2 regions of the Arthrobacter sp. 05L45_2 genome follow, and region 2 is predicted to be linked to the other one. Evidence: riboswitches for the same ligand, from Rfam matches in the RefSeq annotation. Region 2 holds a riboswitch; the other holds the start of a gene.
What was found. Region 2 has a riboswitch for glycine ahead of gcvP (aminomethyl-transferring glycine dehydrogenase). Riboswitches for the same ligand answer to the same signal wherever they lie in the genome.
Positions count from the first base shown of each region.

Region 1: it holds a riboswitch for glycine, as region 2 does, so the genes downstream of both, cycA (D-serine/D-alanine/glycine transporter) here and gcvP (aminomethyl-transferring glycine dehydrogenase) in region 2, are expected to answer to the same signal.

Region 1 covers NZ_JBFTNO010000064.1:9,523-19,067, reverse strand. Annotated here, with positions in the region: gene AC1DHD_RS07280 (chorismate mutase) at 1-47, opposite strand, end outside; gene AC1DHD_RS07275 (VOC family protein) at 62-484, shown strand; gene AC1DHD_RS07270 (SOS response-associated peptidase) at 538-1,284, opposite strand; gene AC1DHD_RS07265 (mycoredoxin) at 1,419-1,676, shown strand; gene AC1DHD_RS07260 (S-(hydroxymethyl)mycothiol dehydrogenase) at 1,789-2,874, shown strand; gene AC1DHD_RS07255 (MBL fold metallo-hydrolase) at 2,871-3,509, shown strand; gene AC1DHD_RS07250 (methylenetetrahydrofolate reductase) at 3,793-4,674, opposite strand; gene purU (formyltetrahydrofolate deformylase) at 4,709-5,620, opposite strand; gene cycA (D-serine/D-alanine/glycine transporter) at 5,617-7,086, opposite strand; glycine riboswitch at 7,240-7,337, opposite strand; gene AC1DHD_RS07235 (DinB family protein) at 7,657-8,160, shown strand; gene AC1DHD_RS07230 (lipoate--protein ligase family protein) at 8,174-8,923, opposite strand; gene AC1DHD_RS07225 (DUF2177 family protein) at 8,940-9,323, shown strand; gene AC1DHD_RS07220 (thioesterase family protein) at 9,343-9,545, opposite strand, start outside.
Region 2 covers NZ_JBFTNO010000154.1:1,765-5,604, forward strand. Annotated here, with positions in the region: gene AC1DHD_RS11920 (MFS transporter) at 1-1,495, opposite strand, end outside; gene AC1DHD_RS11925 (TetR/AcrR family transcriptional regulator) at 1,562-2,101, shown strand; glycine riboswitch at 2,211-2,309, shown strand; glycine riboswitch at 2,311-2,425, shown strand; gene gcvP (aminomethyl-transferring glycine dehydrogenase) at 2,465-3,840, shown strand, end outside.

The DNA.
Region 1 (9,545 bases), on a different contig from region 2:
TCGGCCTGGGCGTGTTTGGCGTCACGGTGATGTGTGGACATGTGCATGACAGTATCGAATCATGCAACCACGAGTCGACTTCATCTCATTGGGTGTCCGCAGCGTTGACGCCTCCCGCCGCTTTTATGTCGAGGGACTGGGGTGGCCTGTCCACCGCGAGGTTCCCGGCGAAGTGCTCTTCCTGCAGGCCAACCACGGCCTGGTTCTCTCCCTGTGGGATGCCGGCCAAATGCAGGCAGAGGCGGCCACGGACGCCCCGGCCGGCATCCCCTGCATTACCCTGAGCCACAACGTGGGCAGCGCCGCGGAAGTTGATGCCGCACTGCGCCAGGCAGAAGCCGCCGGGGGCGCCGTCGTCGCTGCTCCGAAGACGCAGCCCTGGGGCGGGTACACGGGCTACTTCGCGGACCCTGACGGCTTCCGCTGGGAGGTCGCCTTCAACCCCACGTGGACGGTCGACGCCGGCGGCAAAGTCACGGTCTAGGCGCGGCCTCGGGCCGCCCGCCGCAGCCGTTCGCGCGACCGGCGGGGTGTCCCCTAGAACAGGCTGCCGACCGGTTCGATCAGCTCCGGGGAATCGTTCCGGACATTCCCGACGGCGGTGCCCACGGCGTCGATCCTCCAGCCCTCGGCGACGTCGTGCGCACCGGCCCGGACCAGCCCCACCAGGGCGGCGGCGTCATCGGCCTGCGGGTCCAGCCAGGTCGCCATGGTAGCCCGGTCCATTGGCAGCGGAACGCGGTCGTGCAGCGCTGTCAGTTCGGCGAGCATCCCGTCGGCGTAGCCCTCCGGCGGGGAGTCAGTGGTCAGGATCGACGTGGACAGCAGCCAGCGTTCCGGATCCCCCTCGGCCTTGGACGGGTCTTTCCACCATTCGTAGAGGCCGGCGAAGACCACCGGGGAGCCGTCCGCCGGGTGCACGTAATAGGGCTGTTTGCCGCGGCCCTCACCCTTCCATTCGTAATATCCGTCCGCCGGCACAGCGCAGCGCCGGGCGCGGGTGGCTTTCCGGAAGGCCGGCTTCTCCAGCACACTCTCACTGCGGGCGTTGATCATCTTGGAGCCGATGCCCGGATCCTTGGCCCACGAGGGAACCAGGCCCCAGCGGGCAATGTGCAGTTGCCGCACCGGTTCGCCGTCCACCAGCCGCTCCAGCAGGATGGGCACGTCCGCCGTCGGGGCCACATTCCACGACGGCGGGATGACCACCTCCTCCTCGAGTCCGGCGTCGAACTCGGCCAGAAGGTCCCCGACAGCCCGGGCCATCACGTAGCGTCCACACATGGCACCAGCATGCCATCGGGACCCGCCGTGCGGGAATAGGGCCTCCCGGGTTACGGTTGATCACAGTGACATCCGGCTTTGCCGGCAGAGGCGCTGCCAACTGCGCGCCGCCCACCAGCGTTGAGGAGAACTTCGTGGACTTCACCCCCGATTCCGGCACCATCACCATGTTTTCGACCACCTGGTGCGGTTACTGCAACCGGTTGAAGAAGCAGCTGGACGCCCAGGGCATCGGCTACACCGAGATCAACATCGAGGAAGTCGAAGGCACCGCCGAACTTGTGGAGAAGCTCAACGGCGGCAACCGCACCGTCCCCACCGTCCTTTTCCCGGACGGCACGGCAGCCACCAATCCCTCGGCGGCCGAGGTCAAGACCCGCCTCGCGGCCTAAGCCCCACCAGGACACCCACCACCACACCACCACGGCGCGGACTCCCAGCTAACCCCGGGATTCCGCGCCGTGCCGCATCCCGTCGCGGACGCGGTGATGAAAGGAGCTACCCATGGTCCACGAAGTCAAAGGCGCGGTTGTCCGCTCCAAGAACGCCCCCGTCACCCTGGAGACCATCCTGGTTCCGGACCCCGGGCCCGGCGAGGCCCTGGTGGATATCCTCACATGCGGGGTCTGCCACACGGACCTGCACTACAAGCAGGGCGCCATCAACGATGACTTCCCGTTCCTGCTCGGCCATGAGGCCACTGGGGTGGTCAGCGCGGTGGGGCCCGGCGTCACCGAAGTTGCCCCCGGTGACCGGGTTGTCCTGAACTGGCGCGCTGTCTGCGGCGAGTGCCGCGCGTGCCGCCGCGGCGAGCCGCAGTACTGCTTCAACACGCACAACGCCACCCAGAAGATGACCCTGGCGGACGGCACGGAGCTCACCGCGGCGCTCGGCATTGGCGCCTTCGCCGAGAAAACCCTGGTGGCCGCCGGACAGTGCACCAAGGTGGACGCCGACGCCGACCCCGCCGCCATCGGCTTGCTCGGCTGCGGCGTGATGGCCGGCCTCGGCGCCGCGATCAACACCGGCAACGTCGGCCGCGGCAATTCCGTGGCCGTGATCGGCTGCGGCGGAGTGGGCGTGGCGGCCGTGGCCGGCGCGGCCCTGGCCGGCGCCACCACTGTCATCGCAGTGGACATCGACGCCAAGAAACTCGATCGCGCCAAGGAACTCGGCGCAACCCACACCGTGGACTCCTCCGGGGTGGACCCCGTCGAGGCGATCCGCGAACTGACCGGCGGCTTCGGCGCCGACGTCGTGATCGACGCCGTCGGCCGCCCGGAGACCTACAAGCAGGCGTTTTATGCCCGCGACCTCGCCGGCACCGTGGTCCTGGTGGGCGTTCCCAGCCCGGAGATGACCCTGGAACTGCCGCTGCTGGACGTGTTCGGCCGCGGCGGCTCCCTGAAGTCCTCCTGGTACGGCGATTGCCTCCCGTCCCGCGACTTCCCCATGCTGATCGACCTGTACCGGCAGGGCAGGCTCGACCTCGACGCCTTCGTCACGGAGCGGATCACCATCGACCAGATCGAGGACGCCTTCGACAAGATGCACGACGGTGCCGTGCTGCGTTCGGTGGTGGAACTGTGAGCGGCGGAGCACTGCGGATCGACCGCCTGGTCACGTCCGGGACGTTCTCGCTCGACGGCGGCACCTGGGACGTGGACAACAACGTCTGGATCGTCGGCAATGACGAGGACTGCGTGGTGATCGACCCCGCCCACGACGCCGACGCCACCGCGGCCGCCGTCGCCGGCCGGAACGTCAAGGCCATCCTGCTCACCCACGGCCACGACGACCACATCGCAGCGGTCGGCGCCTTCCGCAGCCTGGTCAACGCCCCGGTCTACCTGAACCAGCAGGACTGGATGCTGTGGGACCGCGTCTTCCCCGGGACCGAACCGGAGCACGGCATCGACGACGGCGATACGTTCGAGGTGGCCGGCGCCCGCCTCGAGGCGCTGCACACCCCGGGCCACTCCCCCGGCTCGGTGAGCTTCTACCTGCCCGCGAAGGGAACCGTGTTCACCGGTGACACGCTCTTCCAGGGCGGTCCGGGCGCCACCGGCCGGTCCTACAGCGATTTCCCCACCATCATCGGTTCCATCCGCGACCGGCTGCTCACGCTGCCCGCAGACACCGTGGTGCGCACCGGTCATGGCGATCCGACGACGGTGCGCGCCGAGGCGCCGCACCTGGAGGAGTGGATAGCCCGCGGCCACTGACAGCGCCGCGGGCCGCCACCGCCGCCCAGTCGACTTCGACTAGCCCACTTCGACTTGCCCACTTCGACGAACACCGTGTCGTCGCGGTGGAACATACGGCGGCCCTCGAGGCCGTTGAAGCGGACCCACATCACCGCACCGTCCGGCGTCGACCCGTCCACTGTTCCCGGCCCCAGGTAACGGCCGCCGGCCGTAATCCGTACCGGCAGGCCGCGCGGCAGAGCTGCCCACGGCAGCCGCCGCCCGGGACGCGGGAGCTGCCCGGCGTCGCCCGCCGGCGCGGTCATGGCTGCCGCTCCACCGGCGCCGCCGTTCCAGAAGCCGCCGTTACGCCGGCGCCGGCGGCGGCGTACGGTTCCAGATTGTTGAATGTATAGAGGTGGACGCCCGCCAGGGCCGGCTGCGCCGCCGACAATTCGGCCACGAGGCGGCTGGGCGAGTAGTTGCCGCCGTCGAGGAGCCGCCGGGCCAGCGGGCCCTTGCGGCTGATGAACCGCAGGGACGGTCCCACCCCGATCTTGGTCGCCAGCGAAATGAGCTTGGTCCGGGGAACGGACCCGGCGACGCCGGCCCACACCGGAAGGGTAACGCCTTCGCGGCGGAGCAACTCGACATACCAGCTGATCCGGGCCGCCGAGAAGCACATCTGCGTCACCACGCTGGTAGCGAGGTGCTGTTTTTCCAGCAGCGCATCCAGCATGTAGAGCTGGCTTTGCCCGGGATGCCCTTCCGGGTACCCGGCAACGCCGGCGGACATGGCCCCGCCGGACAAATCGGCGATGTCCTCCAGGAGCCGTGCACTGTTCTGGTACGGGCCGGCCGGCTGCGCGGCATCACCGCCGACGGCAAAAACCTCGTTGATCCCGGCGGTTCGGCACTCGGTAAGGATGCCGGCCAGTTGCGCACGGCTTTCAAGGCTCCTCGCTGCCAGGTGCGGGACTACGCTGTGGCCGAGCCGGCGCAGCTGGACGGCCGTTTCCAGGGTGGGTTGGACACCGTGATGGGGAAGGCAGGTCACGGTCAGTGCCGTTCCCGGCGCGAGTCCGGCCTGGACTCTGGTGACGATGCCGGAGGTGGGAATGATTTCCAGCCGCGCTGGCAGTGTTGTGTCCGGCTGGGCGGGCGGGGCATGGGACGCGGTTGACAGAGGAAGGTGGGTCTTCACAGGGAACTCCAGAATTTGGGCAGGCGGGCGCGGGTCAGCGCAGGATGACGGTGCGGTTCCCTGAGAGGATGATGCGCCCCTCGGAGTGCCAGCGGACGGCGTTCGTCAGGGCCTTGCATTCGGCGTCCCGGCCCACGGCGACGAGGTCCTCCGGGGTATAGGTGTGGTCCACCTCGATGACCTGCTGGGCGATGATTGGCCCCTCATCCAGTTCCGAGTTCACATAGTGCGCCGTGGCCCCGACAGTCTTGACGCCGCGGGCGTAAGCCTGGTGGTAGGGCTTGGCTCCTTTGAAGCTCGGCAGGAAGGAGTGGTGGATGTTGATGGCCCTGCCGGCGAGCCTGGCCGTGAGGTTGTCGCTGAGGACTTGCATGTACCGGGCGAGGACCACCAGTTCCACGTTGTACGCCTCCACCAGGTCCAGGAGCGTTGCTTCTGCCTCCGGTTTGGTCGCGGGGCTGACGGGCACGTGGTGGAAGGGGATCCCGTGCCAGGTGACCAGGCCCTCGTGGTCCGGGTGGTTGGACACGACGGCGACAATCTCGACCGGGAGTTCACCGATCCTGGCGCGGAAGAGAAGATCGTTCAGGCAGTGCCCGTATTTGGAGACCATAACGAGGATCCGCTGCTTCCGGCCGTGGCGTTCCAGCCGCCAGGTCATCGCCCACTCGGCGGCGACCGGCGCGAAATCCTGCCGGAGCTCCTCGACGTCCGCCGCGGTGCCGGTTGAGACGAAGTGCACGCGCATAAAGAAGTGCTCCACGAGCCGGTCGCCGAACTGCTTGATGTCCACAATGTTGCAGCCGTGGTCCAGGAGGAATTTGGACACGGCGTTGATGATGCCGGGTGATTCGGCGCAGTCGAGGGTGAGGACGAACTCGGCGCCGGGCTCTTCCCGCTGTTCAGTTGCGGGGCCGCCGGGCTGTGGGGTTGCTGCGGTGCTCACTGGCTCTCCACCTTCCGGGATCCGGCAGCTTCATCCTGCTCGGACTGGAGTTCGGCCTTGAAGGCCTCGTAACGGGCCAGGTGCACCGGACGGCGGCGCAGGACCAGCCATGCGGCGCCGAGGATGATGAACCAGACCGGCGTCACCAGCAGGGCCGACAACGTGTCCGGCTGCGTGGTCAGCGTCCAGAGCACGAAGGCGAAGAAGGCGAAGACGACCCAGACCATGGGCACGCCGCCGGGCATCTTGAACTTCGAGGCATCGTGCAGCTGCGGGCGGCGCCTGCGGAAGGCCAGGTAGCTGGCCAGGATGATGGACCACACGAAGACGAAGCAGACGGCGGACACGGTTGTAACCATTTCGAAGGCCTTGCCGATGTTCTCCCCCGCGTACATCAGCACGACGCCGGAGAGCAGCAGCACGCACGAGAGGAACAAGGCGTTCTGCGGAACCTTGCGGCGGGACAGCGCTGCGAAGGGGGCGGGGGCGTCACCTTCCTGGGCGAGGCCGTAGACCATGCGGGAGGTGGAGTAAATCCCGGAGTTGGCCGAGGACATGGCCGAGGTCAGGACCACCAGGTTGACCACGGTGGCGGCGGCGCCGAGACCGGCCAGGGAGAACATGGCGATGAACGGGCTGTGTCCGGCGGCGAACTGGGTCCACGGCGTGACCGACATCAGGATGATAAGTGCGCCGACGTAGAACAGCAGGACACGGATCGGAATGGAGTTGATGGCCCGCGGCAGGTTTTTCTCGGGGTCCTTGGCCTCGGCTGCGGTGGTGCCGACCAGTTCGATGCCGACGAAGGCGAAGACGGCGATCTGGAAGCCGGCCACAAAGCCCATGAACTCGTTCGGGAAGAACCCGCCGTGGCTCCAGAGGTTGCTGAAAGTCGCCGGTCCGGCGTCGGAGCTGAACCCGCTGAAGATCATAAACAGGCCCACCACAATCAACGCCGCTATCGCGACGATCTTGATCAGCGCGAACCAGAATTCGGTCTCGCCGAAGGCCTTGACGGTGGTCAGGTTCAGCAGCAGCAGGATCGCGATGGTGACCAGGCCCGGAATCCAGAGGGGCAGGCCGGGCCAGAGCTCCTGGGAGTACCCGGCAATGGCAATAACGTCGGCAATGCCGGTGATCACCCAGCAGAACCAGTACGTCCAGCCGGTGAAGAAGCCCGCCCACGGGCCCAGCAGATCGGCGGCGAAATCGCTGAAGGACTTGTAGTGCAGGTTGGAGAGCAACAGTTCGCCCATGGCCCGCATGACGAAGAACAGCATGAAGCCGATGATCATGTAGACGAAAATGACCGAGGGGCCGGCCGCGGAGATGGTCTTGCCCGAGCCCATAAACAGGCCCGTGCCGATGGCGCCGCCGATCGCGATGAGCTGGATGTGCCGGTTGCTGAGCTGCCGCTCGAGGTGGGGAGCTTCAACCATGGTGGAAGGTGGTCGCTGAATCGTCATAAGGAACTCCATCGTTCAAGTGGCTGGTGCCACGATGATTCGGGTTCCTCCCCGCTCTGTCTTGGACCTGAGAGTTTCCGCGTACCTGCCCCCGCAGGAACCGCTTGCACCGTCGGTGAGCCGGGAAATGATCCGGCTGCTTTCCAGAGTTGCCTCGCCGCGGCGGTACGTGGGCCTGAGAGATTCCTGGGGAGGATTTGCTCCTACGGCGCCTGCTGCATGTACCGGCAGGACTCTCCCGCCGCAGATCATAGGCTTGTTTACTTATAGGGGGTGACGCGGCGCTGCGGAGGGTGGCTCCGGGCAAGAACGCGTCGTCATGGTTGCCGTGCCCTGGCTCGGGCCGGTAACCGCCAAACATGATCGCCGGGACCTCCTCGGAAGGATTGTCCGGCGGATTCAGTGTGGGATGGATCACGCCGGAAAGTCAAACCGCCGGATTTGTGACGCAGCCCGCGTTCCGGCGCTACCCGCCGGTAGGTCCTCCGGGCGGATAGCACCGGCCGGGCCGGAGGGGCCGCAGGGGCCGCAGGGGCCGGTGCCGGGCCGGGTGCTATTAGGATGTGGCCTATGAGCCATCACCCCAGCACGGAGCCCGGTATTTTCGCGGCGGATCTGCGGACGCAGTTCGACGCGTTCCTCGACGAACACCGGGCCGCGCTGCACGATTGCCTGGACGGAATGACCGAACAGGAGGCCCGCGCGTCCCTGGTCCCCTCCCGCACCACGCTGCTGGGGCTGGTCAAGCACGCCACGTTCGTGGAGAAGGTCTGGTTCGACGAGGCCATCACCCGCCGCAGCCGGCAGGACATCGGTATTCCGGCCACCCCGGACGAGTCCTTCATCCTGGCTGCCGATGACTCGATCGCCGGCGTCCAGGCCGCGTACCGGGAAGCCTGCGCCCAGTCGCGTGAGCGCGCCGCACCCCTGGGCCTGGACCACCTGGTGACCGGAAACAGGCGCGGCCCGCTGCCGCTGCGGTGGGTTTACCTGCACCTGTTGCGGGAACTGGCCCAGCACTGCGGGCACGCCGATATCCTGCGCGAACAGCTCCTGGCCGCCCGCCCAGCGTGAGCCGTCTCGGCCGTTAGGGCAGCAGGGCGCCGAAGTCGCCGTCGTCGAGCGTGGCGTACCGGGCGTAGGCGGCCAGTACGGCTGCCTCCACGGCGGGCACGTCCAGGCCCGGGACCAGGTCATCGGCGGCGCCGGCGGTGGCCGGGTCCCAGTCAAGGCCCAGCGCGGCGTAACTCGCCTCGAGGACTGCCCTGATGGGCGCGGAGTTCTCCACGATGATCACGGAGCTGAACAGCCAGCCGCCGGCCACCACTCGCTGGGCGGTGCCGACCAGCTTGATGGGGTGCTCCGGGACCAGGGGATCCCGGCCGTGGACACTGAATTCGCCCGGGCAGTACTCCCCCGGAATCTCGCCGACAGCGGCCGCCACCCCGGCGTCGCGCAGGGCCTGCGCCAGCAGCTCGCCGAAGAGGGAGAACCGGCCTTTGGCCCCGGCAATCGCGTCAGCATGGGGCTCCAGGTGGTCGATCACCAGGGTGCCCTCGTGGTACGCGGCGGCCCTGCCCCCGGCCTTCCGGACCAGCGGTTCGAAACCAAGTTCCCGGCAGGCCAGGGTGGCGGCGTCAAAGCCAGGCAAGTGGGTGTCACGCTGGCCGAACGCCACCGTGGGGGCGGGCCGGTAGAGCCGCAGCAGGGGGACCAGGGACCCGGTCTTGACCCGCTGCAGAAGGGTCAGGGCGAAGTCGAGGTCCGCCGCCGGGCCGAGGGAGTGATCCTGCCGGAACACCGTCAGGTTCCGGGGTCCCGCCGCGGCCTGCTGCATGTTGTTATGCTCCCTTATGGTCATTCTGCAATTCCTGGTGGTAGCCGCCGCGTTCGCCGTCATCGACGCCGTCTGGCTCAAGTCGATGAACAAGTTCTACCGCCGGCACTTGGGCCACCTGATGTCGGACAAGCCCCATCTAGGGTACGCCGTGGTGTTCTACGTGCTGTACATCGCCGGGATCCTCTTCTTTGCCCTCCGGCCCGCGCTCGACGGCGGCAGCTGGCTGACGGCGCTGGGTTACGGCGCCGCGCTGGGCGGCTTCGCCTATGCAACCTATGACCTCACCAACGCCGCCACCCTGAAAAACTGGCCGCTGGCGATCGTGGTCGCGGACATCCTCTGGGGCGCGTTCCTGACCGGCCTGGCCACCGTCGTCGGCTGGCTCGTTTTCCACTAGCCGGCGCCGCGGCCGCCGGTCAGCTCTTCCGCAGCGTCAGGATCTGTTCGGCTCGCCCGAACGGTCCCGTGAGGTCGTGCAGCACGGTGGAGGTCAGGCCGATGCCGTCCGTACCGAAGGAGACCTCGTTGTCCAGGCCAAGCCACTCGCCCTCGGGCCGCCGGTACATGTGGATCTGGAGGTCCAGGTTGGGGAACGCGTAGCTGCCCTTTCCCGGCGGAA
Region 2 (3,840 bases):
CGTGGACGCCGGAGTCGAACGCCGCCCGCGCGGCAGCCATCACGGCCTCGGCCGCGGGTCCGGGGAGGGTCTGGGCCAGCTCCGTAGCCCCCGCCAGGGTTTCGCCGGCCCGCGCGGTGGCCTCCGCCGGCGCCGTCCCCGCAGTGCCGGCCGGCAGCCGCAGGTTGTGCTGGTACGACGCCGTCAGGATGGAGCCAAGGACGGCCGTGCCGAGCAGTGAGCCAACCTCGTAGCCGGTCTCGGAAATGGCGGCCGCGGCTCCCGATTTGGCCGCCGGCACGGACCCCAGGATCAGGTCGTTGGAAATGGTTTCGGCGGCTCCGACGCCCAGGCAGAGCACCAGCAGGGCCGCCAGCAGGATGCCGGGACCGGCGCTGTGGTCGCCGAGGGCCACCAGGCCGTAGCCGGTGGCGCTCAGGACCAGGCCGCCGGCCACCACAAAGCCGGGTCGGACTTTGCGGACCAGGGGCACCACCAGCAACCCGGCCACCACAGTGGCGACCAGTGCGGGGATCATGGCCATCCCGGACTCGGACGGCGACTGCCCCTCCAGCAGTTGCAGGTGCTGGGCGAGGAACAGGATAAAACCGTTGTAGGAAAACAGCGCCAGCACGTTGGCCGTAATGGCGGTGCTGAACACGGGGTTGCCGAAGAGGCTCAGATCCAGCAGGGGAGTGCCGGACTCGTCCGCTGCCAGCCGGCGCTGGCGGCGGACGAAGGCGTAACCCATCAGCAGGCCGGCGCCAAGGGCGGCGAGCGGTCCCGCTGCCATGCCCTCGGTGGCCAGGATTTTGATGCCGTAGACCGCCGGGGCCATGGCGAGCATGGACAAGGCGATGCTCGGCAGATCCACCCGGCCGGGGTTCGGGTCCCGGGATTCCGGGATCAGGGCAGGGCCGAGGACCAGCAGGGGCAGGATGATGGGCACCGCGACCAGCAGGACCGCTCCCCACCAGAGGTGTTCCACGAGCCACCCTCCGAAGATGGGCCCCAACGCGGCGCCACCGGAGAACCCCGCGGCCCAGACCGCCACGGCCAGCCGCCGGCGGTTGGGTTCGGGGAAGATGTTGCGGATCAGGGACAGCGTGGACGGCATCAGCATGGCGCCGAAGAAGCCGAGCCCCGCCCGCCCTGCGATCAGCCACTCAGCGGCGGGCGCGAAGGCTGTCACCGCGGAGACTGCCGCGAAACCGGCGCTGCCGATGAACAGCAGCCGCCGGCGGCCAATCCGGTCGCCCAGGCTACCCATCGCGACCAGCAGGCCGGCCAGGACCAGGGGGTATGTGTCGACGATCCACAGCAGTTCCACTCCGGAGGCGTCCAGGCTGCGCGCGATCGCCGGCAGCGCGAACGTGAGGGCGGTGTTATCCACGGCAACGAGCAGCACCGGAAACATCAGCAGGGCCAGGGCCAGCCAGTCGCGCCACGCCGGGCGCGGAGCGGAGGTGGTGCCGCGGGTGGTACCGGAGGTCGACGGGCGGTAGGAGACGGTCATCGAATAACTGTACCGTCTGGACGGTACAGTTAAGAAATTGGCGGTGCGCCGGGCATGATGGGAGCCATGGCCAGAAAACCCGTCGCCCGTGAAGCCGTCCTCGACGCCTTCGAGTCCCTGCTCATCACCGAGGGGGAGCGGGCCGCCACCCTCGACGCGGTAGCCAGGCTGGCCGGCGTCTCCAAGGGCGGTCTGCTGTACCATTTCCCCACCAAGGACGCCATGATCACGGTGCTGCTGGAGCGCCTGGACCGGCTCCTCGCCGACGACCTCGCCGCCATGGCCGCTGCGCCCGAAGGGGCCGCCGCGTACTTCATCAAGTCCTCGGTGTGGGCCGACACCCCACTGGACCGGGTCTTTGTGGCCGCCACCCGGCTGGCCGAAGTGGCACACGCCGAGACCCTGCAACGGATGGCAGGCGTGCAGGCGAGCTGGCTGGCCCTCCTCGCGGCGGACGTCGGCCCCGCGATGGCCAAGCCCGTTCTCTATCTGGGGGACGGGCTGTACTTCAATGCGATGCTCGCCCGGGGACCGGGCGGGGCGCCGACGGAAATGGCGGGCGACGTCGAAAGCCTGCTGGCCGCCGTCGAACGGCTGCGCGGCTGACGGGCGGGGCCGTATATGTCGCGGCTCCGGCGTCACTGGTTTGCGGACCTTGCCCCCGGCGTAGGACAATAAGTCTGTGACTATGGTCACGAGCAATTGAATATGCCTTTGATCTGCGGCGGGAGAGTTCTGCAAGTAGGTACAAGCAGGCGCCGTAGGAGCAAATCCTCCCCAGGAATCTCTCAGGCCCATGTACCGCCGCGGCAAGGCAACTCTGGAAAGTAGCACGTGCGTTATCTGACGCGACGTGCTCACCGACGGTGCAAGCGGAGCCCCGCATAGCGGCTGCGCGGAAACTCTCAGGTCCAATACAGAGCGGGGAGGAACCCGAATCAATGTGGCGTACCGTGCGCCGCCTTAGTTATGGAGTTCCTAGTGACTGTTACCTCAGCCTCCACGTCCTTCGTTGACCGGCATATTGGCGCCCGCCGCCAGGCCGACGTCGCCGCCATGCTCAAGGCAGTCGGCTACGACACCGTCAACGACCTTGTGGACACCGCCGTACCGAAGGACATCCGGCAGGATTCTGACCTGGCGCTGGGCGTAGCGCTCAGCGAAGTGGAAGTCCTCGCCGAGCTGCGCACGCTGGCCTCGAAGAACAAGACCGCCGTCCAGATGATCGGCCAGGGCTACTTCGACACCGTCACCCCGGCCGTCATCCGCCGGAACATCCTCGAAGCCCCGGCCTGGTACACCGCCTACACGCCCTACCAGCCGGAAATCTCCCAGGGCCGGCTCGAGGCGCTGCTGAACTTCCAGACCATGGTCCAGGACCTCGTGGGCCTGCCGATCGCCAACGCCTCGCTCCTGGACGAAGCCACCGCCGTTGCCGAAGCCGTCCTGATGATGCGCCGGGCCAACAAGAACAAGGCCGCCCACGACGGCAAGACCGTCCTCGACGCCGACTGCCTCCCGCAGACCATCGCGATCGTCAAGGGCCGCGCCGAGGCCCTCGGCTTCGAAGTTGAGGTCGCCGATCTGTCCAAGGGCCTGCCCAAGGGCGTTATCAACGGCGTCGTGCTGCAGCAGCCGGGCGTCTCCGGCCGCGTCTTCGACCACACCGCCGTCATTGCCGAGGCCAAGGAACGCGGCGCCCTCGTCACCGTGGCCGCGGACCTGCTGTCCCTGACCCTGATCACCCCTCCCGGCGAGCAGGGGGCCGACATCGCCGTCGGCTCCGCGCAGCGCCTCGGTGTGCCGCTGTTCTTCGGCGGCCCGCACGCGGCTTACATGGCCGTCCAGAAGGGCCTGGAGCGCTCCATGCCCGGCCGCCTGGTTGGCGTCTCCAAGGACAACGCCGGCATCCCCGCCTACCGGCTGGCGCTGCAGACCCGCGAGCAGCACATCCGCCGCGAGAAGGCCACGTCCAACATCTGCACCGCCCAGGCGCTGCTGGCCATCGTCGCGTCCTTCTACGCCGTCTACCACGGCCCCGACGGGCTCAAGGCCATCGCCGAGACCACCCACGGCCACGCCAAGACCATCGCCGCCTCGCTCCAGGCTGCCGGCCTGGACGTGCTGCACACCTCCTTCTTCGACACCGTCACCGTGTCCGTGCCGGGCAACGCCGCCGGAATCATCGCCGCCGCCGACGCCAAGGGCATCAACCTGCGCGCCATCGACGCCGACACCGTCGGTATCTCCGCTGATGAAGCCACGACGCCGGCAATCGTCGCCGACGTCGTCGCCGCCTTCGGTGCCACTGTCGCCGAGGACGCCGCGGCCACCGGCTTCGCCCT